Corallococcus sp. EGB: one gene and its partner. The protein of the gene in region 1 interacts with the protein of each later gene in a pairwise test. Links are inferred from orthologs where the notes say so. Each region holds a gene or a part of one and is shown in the gene's direction. Other genes may lie near its edges. The genes, in order: rimP and rpsL.

Region 1 (5,898 bases):
GAGCCCCAGGCTTCAGGACGCCAGCTTGACGGGCTGCCGGTGGCCTTCCAGCCGCACGCCCCGCTGGGCCAGCACCGCGCGCAGGGCCTGCACCACCCGGGGGTCCAGCTGCGCGCCGCTGAGGTTGTCCAAAATCTCCATCGCCTTCTCCAGCGGCATGGCCTTCTGGTAGGGGCGCGTGGAGGTGCACGCGTCGAAGGTGTCCGCGCACGCCACGATGCGCGCGAGCAGCGGGATGGCCTCGCCCTTCAGCTTGTCCGGGTAGCCCGTGCCGTCCCAGCGCTCGTGGTGGTGGCGCACGCACGCGCGCACCGGGACCAGGAAGCTGACGGGCCCGATGATGGCGTCGCCAATGGCGGGGTGCTCGCGCATCGTCGCCATCTCCTGGTCGGTGAGCCGGGACTGCTTGCAGAGGATGTTCTCCGCGATGCCAATCTTCCCGATGTCGTGGAGGATGCCGCCGTACTGCAGCTGGCGCAGCTCGCGCTCGGTGAGCTTCAGCTCCCTGCCAATCTCCACCGCCACGTCGCCCACCCGCTGGCTGTGGCCACGCGTGTACGCGTCCTTGGAGTCGATGGAGTTGGCCAGCGCGACGATGGTCTCCAGGTAGCCCTTCTCCAGGCTCTCGTAGAGGCCGCGCGTCTCCATGTCGTACGCCATGAGCTGCTTGCTCATGTAGTTGAACGTCTGGGCCAGCTCCCCCAGCTCGTTCTTCTGCTTGAGGTGCACCTCCACGCCGAACTTGCCGCGCGCCAGCTCCAGCGACGTCGCGATGAACGTCTTCAGGGGCTGCGTGAGGTTGCGGGAGAAGATGGCCGCCAGCACCAGCGCCACCAGGATGGCGCCGCCCAGGCCCAGGAGGATGCGCCGCTCCATGGTCTCCACCTGGCGGTACGCGTGCTCCACCGGCTGCTCGGACACGATGGCCCAGCCCGCCTCCGGCAGCACCGAGTACGCGGACACCACCGCGTCGCGCCCCTCGCCGAAGTTGCCCACGTGGAACAGCTCCGTGTCCGGCGTGCCCTCGCGCTGCTTGAGCAGGTGCGCCAGGGGCAGCCGCCTGGACACGTCATCGCCCACCGCGCCCAGGTCTCCGCCGCCGGCAATCAGCCGGCCGCGCCGGTCCGCCAGGTACGCGAAGCCCGTGCTGCCCACGCGCTCCTGGGACAGCATCTGCCGCAGGCCCGCGAGCGTGAGGTCCGCGGCCATGTAGCCCTGCACCGGGTCGCCCACCGGGAAGGCCAGCGTCACCACCGGCCCGCCGCCTCCGCCGTGGGACGCCACGACGTCCGAATAGCGCACCCCGGTGAGCCCCGAGTCCAGCAGGGCCCGCGCGCGCTCCTCGTGCTCCGCCACCGCGCTGGGCGTCATGTCGTGCACCGCGAAGGCCTGCAGCCCCGGCAGCCGCTGCCGGTCCGCGCCGAACACGGTGAGCGCCAGCACCTCCGGGCGCTGGTTGAGCACCGCGGAGATGTGCAGCCGCTGCGTGTCGCGCGGCAGGGTGAAGAAGCCGCCCGGCACGCTGGACAGCCCCACCACGCGCGCCGTGGGCTCCTCCAGGAAGTTCTCCGCCTTCAGGCGCAGCTGCTTCACGCGCTCCTGCGCCAGCTCCTGCGCGTCGCGGATGAGCAGCTCGCGCGTATGGGACACCGACACCCAGCCCACCATCACCGTGGGGATGATGCTGACCACCAGCATCAGCAGGAGGATGACCTTGAACAATCGCACGGGGTGGCTCCTCGCGGGGAAGGCGGCTACTTCTGCCACCCGTCCTTCACCTTGACGTTGAGTTCGAGCGATTCCGCGGCCAGCTCGAAGCGCCGTGTCTGCGAGGGCAGGGACCGCCCCTGCTCCAGACTCACCGCCGTCACCGTCCAGCGATAACGGCCCGCGGGCAGCGACGGCAATGTCCATTGCCGCGAGGCCACCACCGAGCGCACCGGCGCCGGCGTCGCCCCCCCCTCCACGCCCTCCGCGACGACCTCCACCTCGTAGCGCGTGGCGCCCGCCACGGAAGTCCACGACAGCGTCACCGGCCCCAGCAGTCCCCCGGGCGCCGGCTTCAGCGTGAAGCGGGCGTTGTCCGCGGGCTGCCCGAGCAGCGGCGCGCCGGGCGGCTCCGGCAGCACGGTGCCCTGCTGCACGCGCACGGACTCGCCCCTGGCCAGCACCCGGGTGGCGTGCTGCGCCTCCACGGTGACCGGAGGCCCCTGGCGGTGGGTGACGGTGGTGGTTCCGCCGTCATGGTCCACCTCCACCGTGAAGTTGGACGGCTGGGGCGGGTTGAGCAGCGCCCACGCCTCGTCCGCCTTGTGCAGCGCCTCCGCGTACCGGGCGGCCTGGAAGTGCGCCTCCGCTTCCTTCAGGCGGGACTCGGCCTCGCGGCGGCGCGCGTCGTCCGGCGCGGCCGTCACCGCCGCGCGCGACATCTCCAGCGCCTTGAGCGCCGTCTGCGGCTCCGTGCCGGGCGCCTTGCGCGCGGCCGCCGCGGCGCTGTCGCCGGAAGGCGCCGAGCCATCCGGTGACTGGCGCCCCACCGAGGTCGGGGCCGTCGAGGGCACCACGGACAGCCCCATCCACGCGCTGAGCCAGAGGGCGGCCTTCATTGGAATTCAATCTTCCTGCCCGCACGAACCGTGGCGGATGGGGTGGTGACGGACAGCGACTGGGCGGCCGGTTTCTCCAAGGTGGCGTCCACCCGTCCCCGGAGGACGGTGACGTCCGTTCGAAGCTTGCTTTCCGCGATGCCCACCAGGGAATCGCCCCCCAGGTGCAGCGTGCTTCCGTTGGCGAACACGACCTGGGCGCTGGCCCCGGCCTCGGTGCGGACCTTGTCGTTTTCGTAGAGGGGCAACTCGTCGCGCGCGGGGCTCCACTCGTCCGCCACCGCGCGTTTGATCTGCACGTCCCCCGTCAGCTCCCGCAGGTGCGCGCGGGGCGCGGGCGGAGGCAGGGGCGCCTCGGCGGGCCCAGGAGGCTTCTCATCGGCGGTGCAGCCGGGAGGAAGGGCCATGAGTGCGACCGCGAAAAGCAGGGGGGGCCAGCGTCGTGCGTTCACCAGAGGGGTCTTCCTGCGGACCACTCTAGCCGGAAAAGCCGCGCGGGAAGGGCCTCCCACCCCCGCTTCTTCACGAGCGCCTGCTCAGTCCAGCCGTCTGTGCGCCAGGCACGGCAAATTCCGCCGGATGCGTGCCTGGAGCTCGGGGTCCACCGGCGCCACCGCCAGGCCCTCGCCCTCGGAGGCCCGCGCCGTCACCAGGCCCCACGGGTCCACCACCATCGCGTGGCCGTACGTCAGCCGCTGCGCGGAGTGCCGCCCTCCCTGGGCCGGGGCCAGCACGTAGGCCTGGTTTTCGATGGCCCGGGCGCGCAGCAGCACCTCCCAGTGGTCCTTGCCCGTCATCATCGTGAAGGCCGCCGGCACCGCGAGCAGCGTCGCCCCGTCCCGGGACAGCCGCCGGTACAGCTCCGGGAAGCGCAGGTCGTAGCAGACGCTCATGCCCAGCCGTCCCACCGCCGTGTCCGCCGCCACCACCTCCGTCCCCGGCGCCACCGCCGCGGACTCCTGGTAGGTGGCCCCGTCACCCACGTCCACATCGAACAGGTGCATCTTCCGGTAGACGGCCAGGCGGGCGCCGTCCGGGCCGAAGAGGACGCTGGTGTTGTAGAGCCGGCCGCCGGGCGCTCCCTCCTCCAGGATGGAGCCGGCCAGCAGCGTCGTCTTCGTCCCCCGGGCCAGCTCCGCCATCCGGCTCAGGGTGGGGCCATCCAGGCCCTCCGCCGCGGAGGGGCGCTCGGGCTCCGGGCCCATCCAGGAGAAGTTCTCCGGCAGGCCCACGAGGTGGGCACCCAGGGAGGCGGCCTGGCGCACGAGGCGCGTGGCCACATCCAGGTTGTGGGCCTTGTCCGCGGTGGACACCATCTGTGCGGCGGCGATGAGGTGCATGCGGGCGTTATAACGCCACCGACGTCACTCGGAACCCCTGGGAATCCTTCGTTCCCGGGGGACGTTTGACCCGGCGCCTCGGGGTGTGTCCTTCCTTTACACCCCGAGGGGGCGTGTGTTACGGACGCCCCGACATTTTTCGACGCATCACATCGAAAAGTGGGCCGCCGTGCCCGCTTTTTGTGTTTTTGGAGACCTGTTTCCTGGCCATGGAGTCGAAGAACATCAAACAGACGGTGGAGGAGAAGGCGGCGTCGCTGCTGGAACCCATCGTGGCGAACGAAGGCCTGGAGCTCCTGGACGTGGAGTACGTCCGCGAGCGTGAGGGCTGGGTGTTGCGGCTGTTCATCGACAAGCCCGGTGGCCGGGTGGGTCTGGACGAGTGCTCCCAGGTGTCGCGCGCCGTGGATCCGGTGCTCGACGTGGAGGACTTCATCCCCCAGGAATACAACCTGGAGGTGTCCAGCCCCGGGGTGAACCGGCCCTTGAAGAAGCCGGCGCACTTCCAACGGGTGAAGGGGCAGAAGGTCAAGGTGAAGACCTTCGGCCCGCTGGGTGATCCTCCGCGGAAGAACTTCAGCGGCACGCTCACCGAAGTGGCGGCCGACGCCATCTCCGTGGACGTGGAGGGGGGCGGCGTGTTCGTCATCCCCTTCAAGGACATCGCCAAGGCCCACCTGGAGTTCGAGTTCTAGAAGCCAACATACAGGGGACCCTGTTCGCGCCAGGGCCGCCCGTGGACCCATTTCCGGAGAAGACAACGCCATGCCCACGCCCGCCAACCCGGCCGTCAACCTCAACCTCGTCCTGGATCAGGTCGCCAAGGACAAGGGCATCGAACGGGCCGTGCTCATTGCCACCCTCGAGGACGCGATGAACACCGCGGCCAAGAAGCACTTTGGCCAGGACCGCAACCTCGAGGCCAAGTACGACCCGGAGAAGGGCGTCGTGGAGCTCTTCCAGGCCATCACCGTGGTCGCGGAGATCACCGACCCCGTCCAGGCCGTGAACCAGATCACCATGGACGAGGCCCACAAGAAGGGCATGGAGGTGGAGCCCGGCGACGAGCTCGTCTTCCAGATCTTCTACCGGGACGAGGACGCCAACGAGGCCAAGGCCCAGGATGACCAGTACGGGGACATCCTCCGGCTGAAGACCTTCCGCCGCGGCTTCGGCCGCATCGCGGCGCAGACGGCCAAGCAGGTCATCCTGCAGCGCACCCGCGACGCCGAGCGTGAGAACGTCTTCAACGAGTACAAGGACCGCAAGAACGAGATCGTCACCGGCATCGCCCGCCGGTTCGAGCGCGGCAACATCGTCGTGGACCTGGGCCGCGCGGAGGCCGTGCTGCCCGTGCGCGAGCAGGTCCCGCGTGAGACCTACCGCCCGGGCGACCGCGTCCAGGCGTACGTGCTGGACGTGCTGCGCGAGTCCAAGGGCCCGCAGATCGTGTTGTCGCGCGCGTCCGTGAACCTGCTCACCAAGCTCTTCGAGATGGAGGTGCCGGAAATCGCCGAGGGCATCGTCGTCATCGAGGCGGCGGCGCGTGAGCCGGGCGGCCGCGCGAAGATCGCCGTGTCCAGCCGCGACTCGGACGTGGATCCTGTGGGCGCGTGCGTGGGCATGAAGGGCAGCCGCGTGCAGGCGGTGGTGCAGGAGCTGCGCGGAGAGAAGATCGACATCGTCCCCTACGACGAGGACCCGGCGCGCTTCGTGTGCTCGGCCCTGGCCCCCGCGGAGGTCAGCCGCGTCATCATCGACGAGGCCAACCACGCCATGGAGCTCATCGTCCCGGACGACCAGCTGTCGCTGGCCATTGGCCGGCGCGGGCAGAACGTGCGCCTGGCGGCGCAGCTGACCGGCTGGAAGCTGGACATCAACAGCGAGAGCCGCGTGCGGGAGATGCGCGAGTTCGCCAGCCGCTCGCTGGGCGCCCTGCCGGGTGTCAACGA
Region 2 (5,896 bases), 3.5 Mb from region 1 along the record:
GCCCCGCCCCTTGAGCCGCATCTTCCGGCCGGACTGGGACCCCGGCGGCACCTTCAGCGTCACCTCCCCCTGGAAGGTGGGCACGCGCACCTCACCGCCCAAGAGCGCCTCGGACACCGTCACCGGCAGGTCCAGGTAGAGGTCATCGCCCTCGCGGCGCACCAGCGGGTGCTCGGCGACTTCCGTCTCGATGTAGAGGTCCCCCGGAGGGCCCCCCTGGATGCCCGCCGCGCCCTGACCGGCCAGCCGCACCTTGGAGCCGGTGACGACGCCCGCCGGAATCTTCACCGTCAGCCGGGTCGTCTCCTCCTTGATGCCGCTGCCGCCGCACTGGGGGCAGGGCTCCGGGGCCTTCCCGCTGCCGCGGCAGGTGGGGCACACACCGGACCCGCCGAACATGGCGCCGCCCCGCCGGGCCCGCCCCGTGCCGTTGCAGGTGGGGCACGTCACGAGCTTCCCCGTGTTGCCCTCGCCATGGCACCTGGAGCAGCGCCCCGGCCGCTGGAGGGTCAGGGTGCGCTCGGTGCCGGTGACCGCCTCCGCGAGGGAGATGTGGACCCGGGTCGTCAGGTCGTCGCCGCGCTCCGCCGCCGTGGAGCGGCTGCCGCCCCGGCCCCGGCTGAACAGGTCGTTGATGTCGAAGCCGCCACCGCCTCCGCCGCCCGCGCGTCCGAAGATGTCGTTGAAGAGGTCCCCCAGGTCCACGCCCTCGGTGCTGAAGGGGATGCCTCCGCCGCCGCTGCCCCCGGCCGCCTGGGCGGCGCGGTACTGGCGGTAGGCCGCGGCCTTCTTCTCGTCGAAGCCGATCTTCTCCGCGTCCTCGCCGAACTCGTCGTACAGCGCGCGCTTCTTCGGGTCGCCCAGCACCTCGAAGGCGGTGTTGATGCGCTTGAACTTCTCCTCCGCCGCCTTGTCGCCCGGGTTGACGTCGGGGTGGTGCTGGCGCGCCAGCTTCCGGAAGGCCTTCTTGAGCTCGTCCGCCGAGGCCGTCCGGGGCACGCCCAGAATCTGGTAGTAGTCGTCAGCCATAAGTTCTTAAGGGTGGTGCAGTACCCGACAAGGGAGAACGTAACCAGCGGGGCGGTGAGCGCCAGCACGGGATGTCCGGACAGGGCCGCGATGGTTACAGTCGCCGCAAGATGAGGAAGGCCATGCCACCACCGCGCGCCCGCCGGAAGGCCCCCCTGTGGCTGGCGTGGGCGCTGCTTCCCATGAGCCTGGGAGCCGGCCTGGGGCTCGGCCCTGGGGTCGGAGCGACCGCTCACGCCGCTACACCCGCCCCCGCCGTGGAGGAGGGCAGGGTGGTGGACCGGGTCGTGGCGGTCATCGAGGGCCAGGTCCTCACCCTGAGCGAGCTGGAGATGGAGGCCCGGGTGGCGCTGATCCAGCGGGGGGCCGTGCAGGCCGCCGCCCAGCCGTTGGATGAGCAGACGCTCCGGAGCGCCCTGGAGCTGTCCATCAACCAGCGCCTCCAGGTGCTGAGCGCGGACCGCCTGCAGGCCTTCCCGGCGGAGCCGGCGGAGGTGGAGGCCCGGCTGGACGCCTTCCGGGCGCGCGTGGGGGGCGAAGCGGCGCTCCGGCGCTTCCTGGACCGGCATGGCGTGGACCGGGCCGCGCTGGAGACCGTGCTGGCGCGGGGGCTGCGGGCGGAGCGAATCCTCGACAGTCGCGTCCGGTTGAAGGCGCAGGTGAGCGAGGCGGAGGTCCGTCACCATTATGACGCCCACCGGGACCTGTACCCCGGTGAGTTCGACCAGGCGGCGCGCACGGCCATCCGCGAGGAGCTGGTGCGGGCGCGCTACGGAGAGCTGGCGGCCCAGGCCCTGGCTGAAGTACGCAGGTCGGCGCAGGTGCGGCGGGTGGCGCCCTTCGCGCGGGAGGCACGGCGATGAGACGGCTGAGGGAGGACGGCACGCCCGACAAGGGGAAGGGCTTCCTCATCCGGCAGATGACCGTGGACGACATGCCGGCGGTGATGGCGCTGGAGAAGGCGTCCTTCAAGAACCCCTGGTCCACGGAGCTGCTCGGGCGAGAGCTCCAGCACGACTGGTCCACCATCCTCCTCGTGGAGGAGCCCCGGCCCGAGGGCGGCGTGGACCTCTTGGGCCTGGCCATCTTCTGGATCGTCCACGACGAGGTCCACGTCCTCAACGTCGCCACCGCCCCCGTGCACCGCCGCCGCGGCGTCGCGCGCACCGTGATGGAGGAGGTGCTCCGTCGGGGCGTGGCCCGCCGCTGCTCGCTGGCCACCCTGGAGGTGCGCCGGGGCAACGAGTCCGCCCTCAACCTCTACCGCTCGCTGGGCTTCCGTCCGGTCGGCATCCGCCCGAACTACTACGTGGACGAGGGCGAGGATGCGATCGTGATGGTCCTCGACTTCTAGGGGCGTAAGGGAGTAGAGCGTCCGGCCGTCGTCGCAGTCCCAGGTTTTTCGCGTGTCGGGGAACGCACCCGGGTCCTCTGGCCGGTTCTGGCCCAGGGGCAAGCCATGCTTGACACCCGGGGGGCCCTCCCTATACTCGCGGGCCTTTTGTGTAGCCTGTAGGTAGATATGCTCCGCTTTCGTGTCTCCGGACGCGGGGTCCCCACGAAGAAGAGGTTTCAGTGCCGACCATCAGCCAGCTCGTCCGCAAGGGCCGCGAGAAGCTCAACATCAAGGGCAAGAGCCCTGCCCTGAAGGAGTGCCCCCAGAAGCGCGGTGTTTGCACGCGCGTCTACACCACGACCCCGAAGAAGCCGAACTCGGCCCTCCGCAAGGTGGCCCGCGTGCGTCTCACCAACGGCATCGAGGTCACCTCCTACATCCCCGGCGTGGGTCACAACCTCCAGGAGCACTCGGTGGTCATGATCCGCGGCGGCCGTGTGAAGGACCTCCCGGGCGTTCGCTACCACATCATCCGCGGCACGCTGGACTCCGTGGGCGTTGCCGGTCGCAAGCAGAGCCGCTCCAAGTACGGCGCGAAGCGTCCCAGCTAGTCGGTCCCCCGCGCGTCGTTGGCGCGGAACACCTTCGCGGTCCCTGAAGAAGTGTCGGACGCTGGCCCCACACCCTGGGGAGTGTCCTTGGAAGTTCCCAGCAGTCGTTCTTGAAGCCCCTGAACAAGGCTTTCCTCCAGGCGAGGAGAGTGGGGCGTAAGGGAAGAGATGCCTCGTCGTCGCGTAGTCGCCAAGCGGAAGATTCTCCCGGATCCGAAGTTCCAGGACCGGCTCGTCACCAAGTTCGTCAACGACCTGATGCGCAAGGGCAAGAAGTCCATCGCGGAAGGCGTGTGCTACGGCGCCTTTGCCCTCCTCGAGGAGCGCGCGAAGGAAGACCCCCTCAAGACCTTCAAGAAGGCCTTGGACAACGTGAAGCCCGTCCTCGAGGTGAAGAGCCGCCGCGTCGGTGGCGCCACCTACCAGGTGCCCGTGGAGGTCCGTCAGGACCGCCGCGTCGCGCTGGGCATGCGTTGGATCATCACCTACGCCAAGGCGCGCGGTGAGAAGACCATGCAGGAGAAGCTGGCCGGCGAGATCATGGACGCCGCCAACAACCGCGGCAACGCGGTGAAGAAGCGTGAAGACACGCACAAGATGGCGGAAGCCAACAAGGCCTTCGCTCACTACCGCTGGTAGGTCCCGTCAGGGGCTTCGCGGTCGCCGCCCGGATGCGCTGCCAGCGTCCGGGCGGTTTCGTTTATCTGCCCTGGCAGCACCTTGAGACGTCCGGAAGGAACCGAGTCATGCCCCGTGAGTTCCCCCTCGAGCGCTACCGCAACATCGGCATCATGGCGCACATCGATGCCGGCAAGACGACCACCACCGAGCGGATCCTGTTCTACACAGGCGCCATCCACAAGATGGGCGAGGTGCACGAAGGCACCACCACGACGGACTGGATGGTGCAGGAGCGCGAGCGCGGCATCACCATCACGTCCGCGGCCATCAGCGCCTTCTGGGAGCGGATGGGCCAGCGCTACCGCGTGAACATCATCGACACGCCGGGACACGTGGACTTCACCATCGAGGTGGAGCGCTCGCTGCGCGTGCTCGACGGCGCCATCGCCGTGTTCGACGCGGTCAACGGCGTGGAGCCGCAGTCGGAGACGGTGTGGCGCCAGGCGGACCGCTACAAGGTCCCGCGCATCTGCTTCATCAACAAGATGGACCGCGTGGGCGCGGACTTCGAGATGTCCGTCGGCACCATCAAGGAGAAGCTGGGCGCGCGTCCGGTGCGCATGCAGCTGCCCCTGGGCAGCGAGGACAAGCTCAAGGGCGTCATCGACCTCGTCCGCATGAAGGCGCTGGTGTTCCAGGACGCGGAGCAGGGCAGCCGCTTCGACATCCAGGACATCCCCGCGGAGTACCAGGACGCCGCCGCCGCCGCGCGCGGGGAGCTCCTGGAGGCCGCGGCCGAGCAGGACGACGCGCTCACGGAGAAGTTCCTCAACGGCGAGGAGCTGACCGAGGACGAGGTGCGCGCCGCCATCCGCAAGGGCTGCGTGGGGCTGAAGCTGTTCCCGGTGTTCTGCGGCTCGGCGTTCCGCCACAAGGGCGTGCAGCCGCTGCTGGACGCGGTGGTGGACTACCTGCCCAGCCCGCTGGACATCCCGCCGATCCACGGCAAGACGCCCAAGGGCGAGGACGCCATCCGCGAGACGCGCGACGATGCGCCCTTCAGCGCGCTGGCGTTCAAGATCATGAACGACCCGTCGTTCTCCTCGCAGACGTTGACCTTCCTGCGCGTCTACTCGGGGAAGCTGGAGGCGGGCACGGCGGCCTGGAACTCCGTGAAGGGCAAGCGCGAGCGCATCAGCCGGCTCGTGCAGATGCGCGCGGACAAGAAGGACGAGCTGACCGAGTGCTACGCCGGCGACATCTGCGCGGTGGTGGGCCTGAAGCTCGCCACCACGGGCGACACGCTCTGTGACGACAAGCAGCCCATCATCCTGGAGCGGATGGAGTTCCCCGAGCCGGTCATCGACATCGCCATCGAGCCGAAGTCCACCGCGGATCAGGACAAGATCATCCAGGCCCTGCAGCGGCTGGCCATGGAGGACCCGTCCTTCCGCGTGCGCACCAACGAGGAGACGGGGCAGACGCTCATCGCCGGCATGGGCGAACTGCACCTCGAAATCATCGTCGACCGCCTCCTGCGCGAGTTCAAGGTGGACGCGAACATCGGCAAGCCGCAGGTGGCCTACCGCGAGACGGTGACCACGACGAAGGCGGCGGAAGGCAAGTACATCCGCCAGACGGGCGGCAAGGGGCAGTACGGCCACATCCACCTGCGCGTGTCCCCGAACGAGCCGGGCAAGGGCTTCGAGTTCGTCAGCACCATCACCGGCGGCGCCGTGTCCAAGGAGTTCGTGGACGCCGCGCGCGACGGCGCGAAGGAGGCCATGCAGAATGGCCCCGTCGCCGGCTACCCCATGGTGGACGTGAAGGTGGAGGCCTACGACGGCTCCATGCACGACGTGGACTCGTCGGAGATGGCGTTCAAGATCGCCGGCTCCATGGCCTTCAAGGACGCGGTCCGCGCGGCGAACCCCGTCCTCCTGGAGCCCATCATGGCCACCGAGGTCGTCACCCCGGAGGCCGCCATGGGCGACGTCATCGGTGACCTGAACGGCCGCCGCGGAAAGATTCTCGGCATGACGCCCCGGCCCGGTGGGGTGCAGGCCATCCAGGCGGAGGTGCCCCTGGCCGCCATGTTCGGGTACTCGACCGACCTGCGCAGCAAGAGCCAGGGAAGGGCGACCTACACGATGCAGTTCAAGCACTACGCACCGGCGCCGAAGTCAGCGCTCAACCCTGTCTACTGAGCTTCTGCCCGCCAGGGGGGCTGCCGGGCGAATTCTGTTGACGTTCCAGCAGCTTTGAAGCACACGCAGCACCCCTCGGAAGTTCCCCCGTA

Evidence for each region.
Region 2: the proteins of rimP (region 1) and rpsL interact in binary tests that used the Escherichia coli proteins (3 or more experiments, as listed by UniProt). The link is inferred for Corallococcus sp. EGB from one-to-one orthologs.

The regions. Positions count from the first base shown.
Region 1 is NZ_CP079946.1:7,193,312-7,199,209, reverse strand. The notes cover bases 3,016-5,898. They hold rimP (ribosome maturation factor RimP), read left to right. Parts: upstream 3,016-4,155; coding sequence 4,156-4,641; downstream 4,642-5,898. Other genes in these bases: nusA (transcription termination factor NusA), read left to right, coding at 4,712-5,898; KYK13_RS29220 (carbon-nitrogen hydrolase family protein), read right to left, coding at 3,143-3,946. Outside these bases: KYK13_RS29235 (HD domain-containing phosphohydrolase), read right to left, coding at 13-1,728; KYK13_RS29230 (peptidoglycan-binding protein LysM), read right to left, coding at 1,755-2,606; KYK13_RS29225 (FecR family protein), read right to left, coding at 2,603-3,013.
Region 2 is NZ_CP079946.1:3,728,908-3,734,803, forward strand. The notes cover bases 1,410-4,290. They hold rpsL (30S ribosomal protein S12), read left to right. Parts: upstream 1,410-2,604; coding sequence 2,605-2,976; downstream 2,977-4,290. Other genes in these bases: KYK13_RS15670 (hypothetical protein), read left to right, coding at 1,410-1,892; rimI (ribosomal protein S18-alanine N-acetyltransferase), read left to right, coding at 1,889-2,383; rpsG (30S ribosomal protein S7), read left to right, coding at 3,145-3,615; fusA (elongation factor G), read left to right, coding at 3,723-4,290. Outside these bases: molecular chaperone DnaJ, read right to left, coding at 1-1,029; more of KYK13_RS15670, read left to right, coding at 1,152-1,409; more of fusA, read left to right, coding at 4,291-5,804. UniProt on the Escherichia coli protein: With S4 and S5 plays an important role in translational accuracy. Interacts with and stabilizes bases of the 16S rRNA that are involved in tRNA selection in the A site and with the mRNA backbone.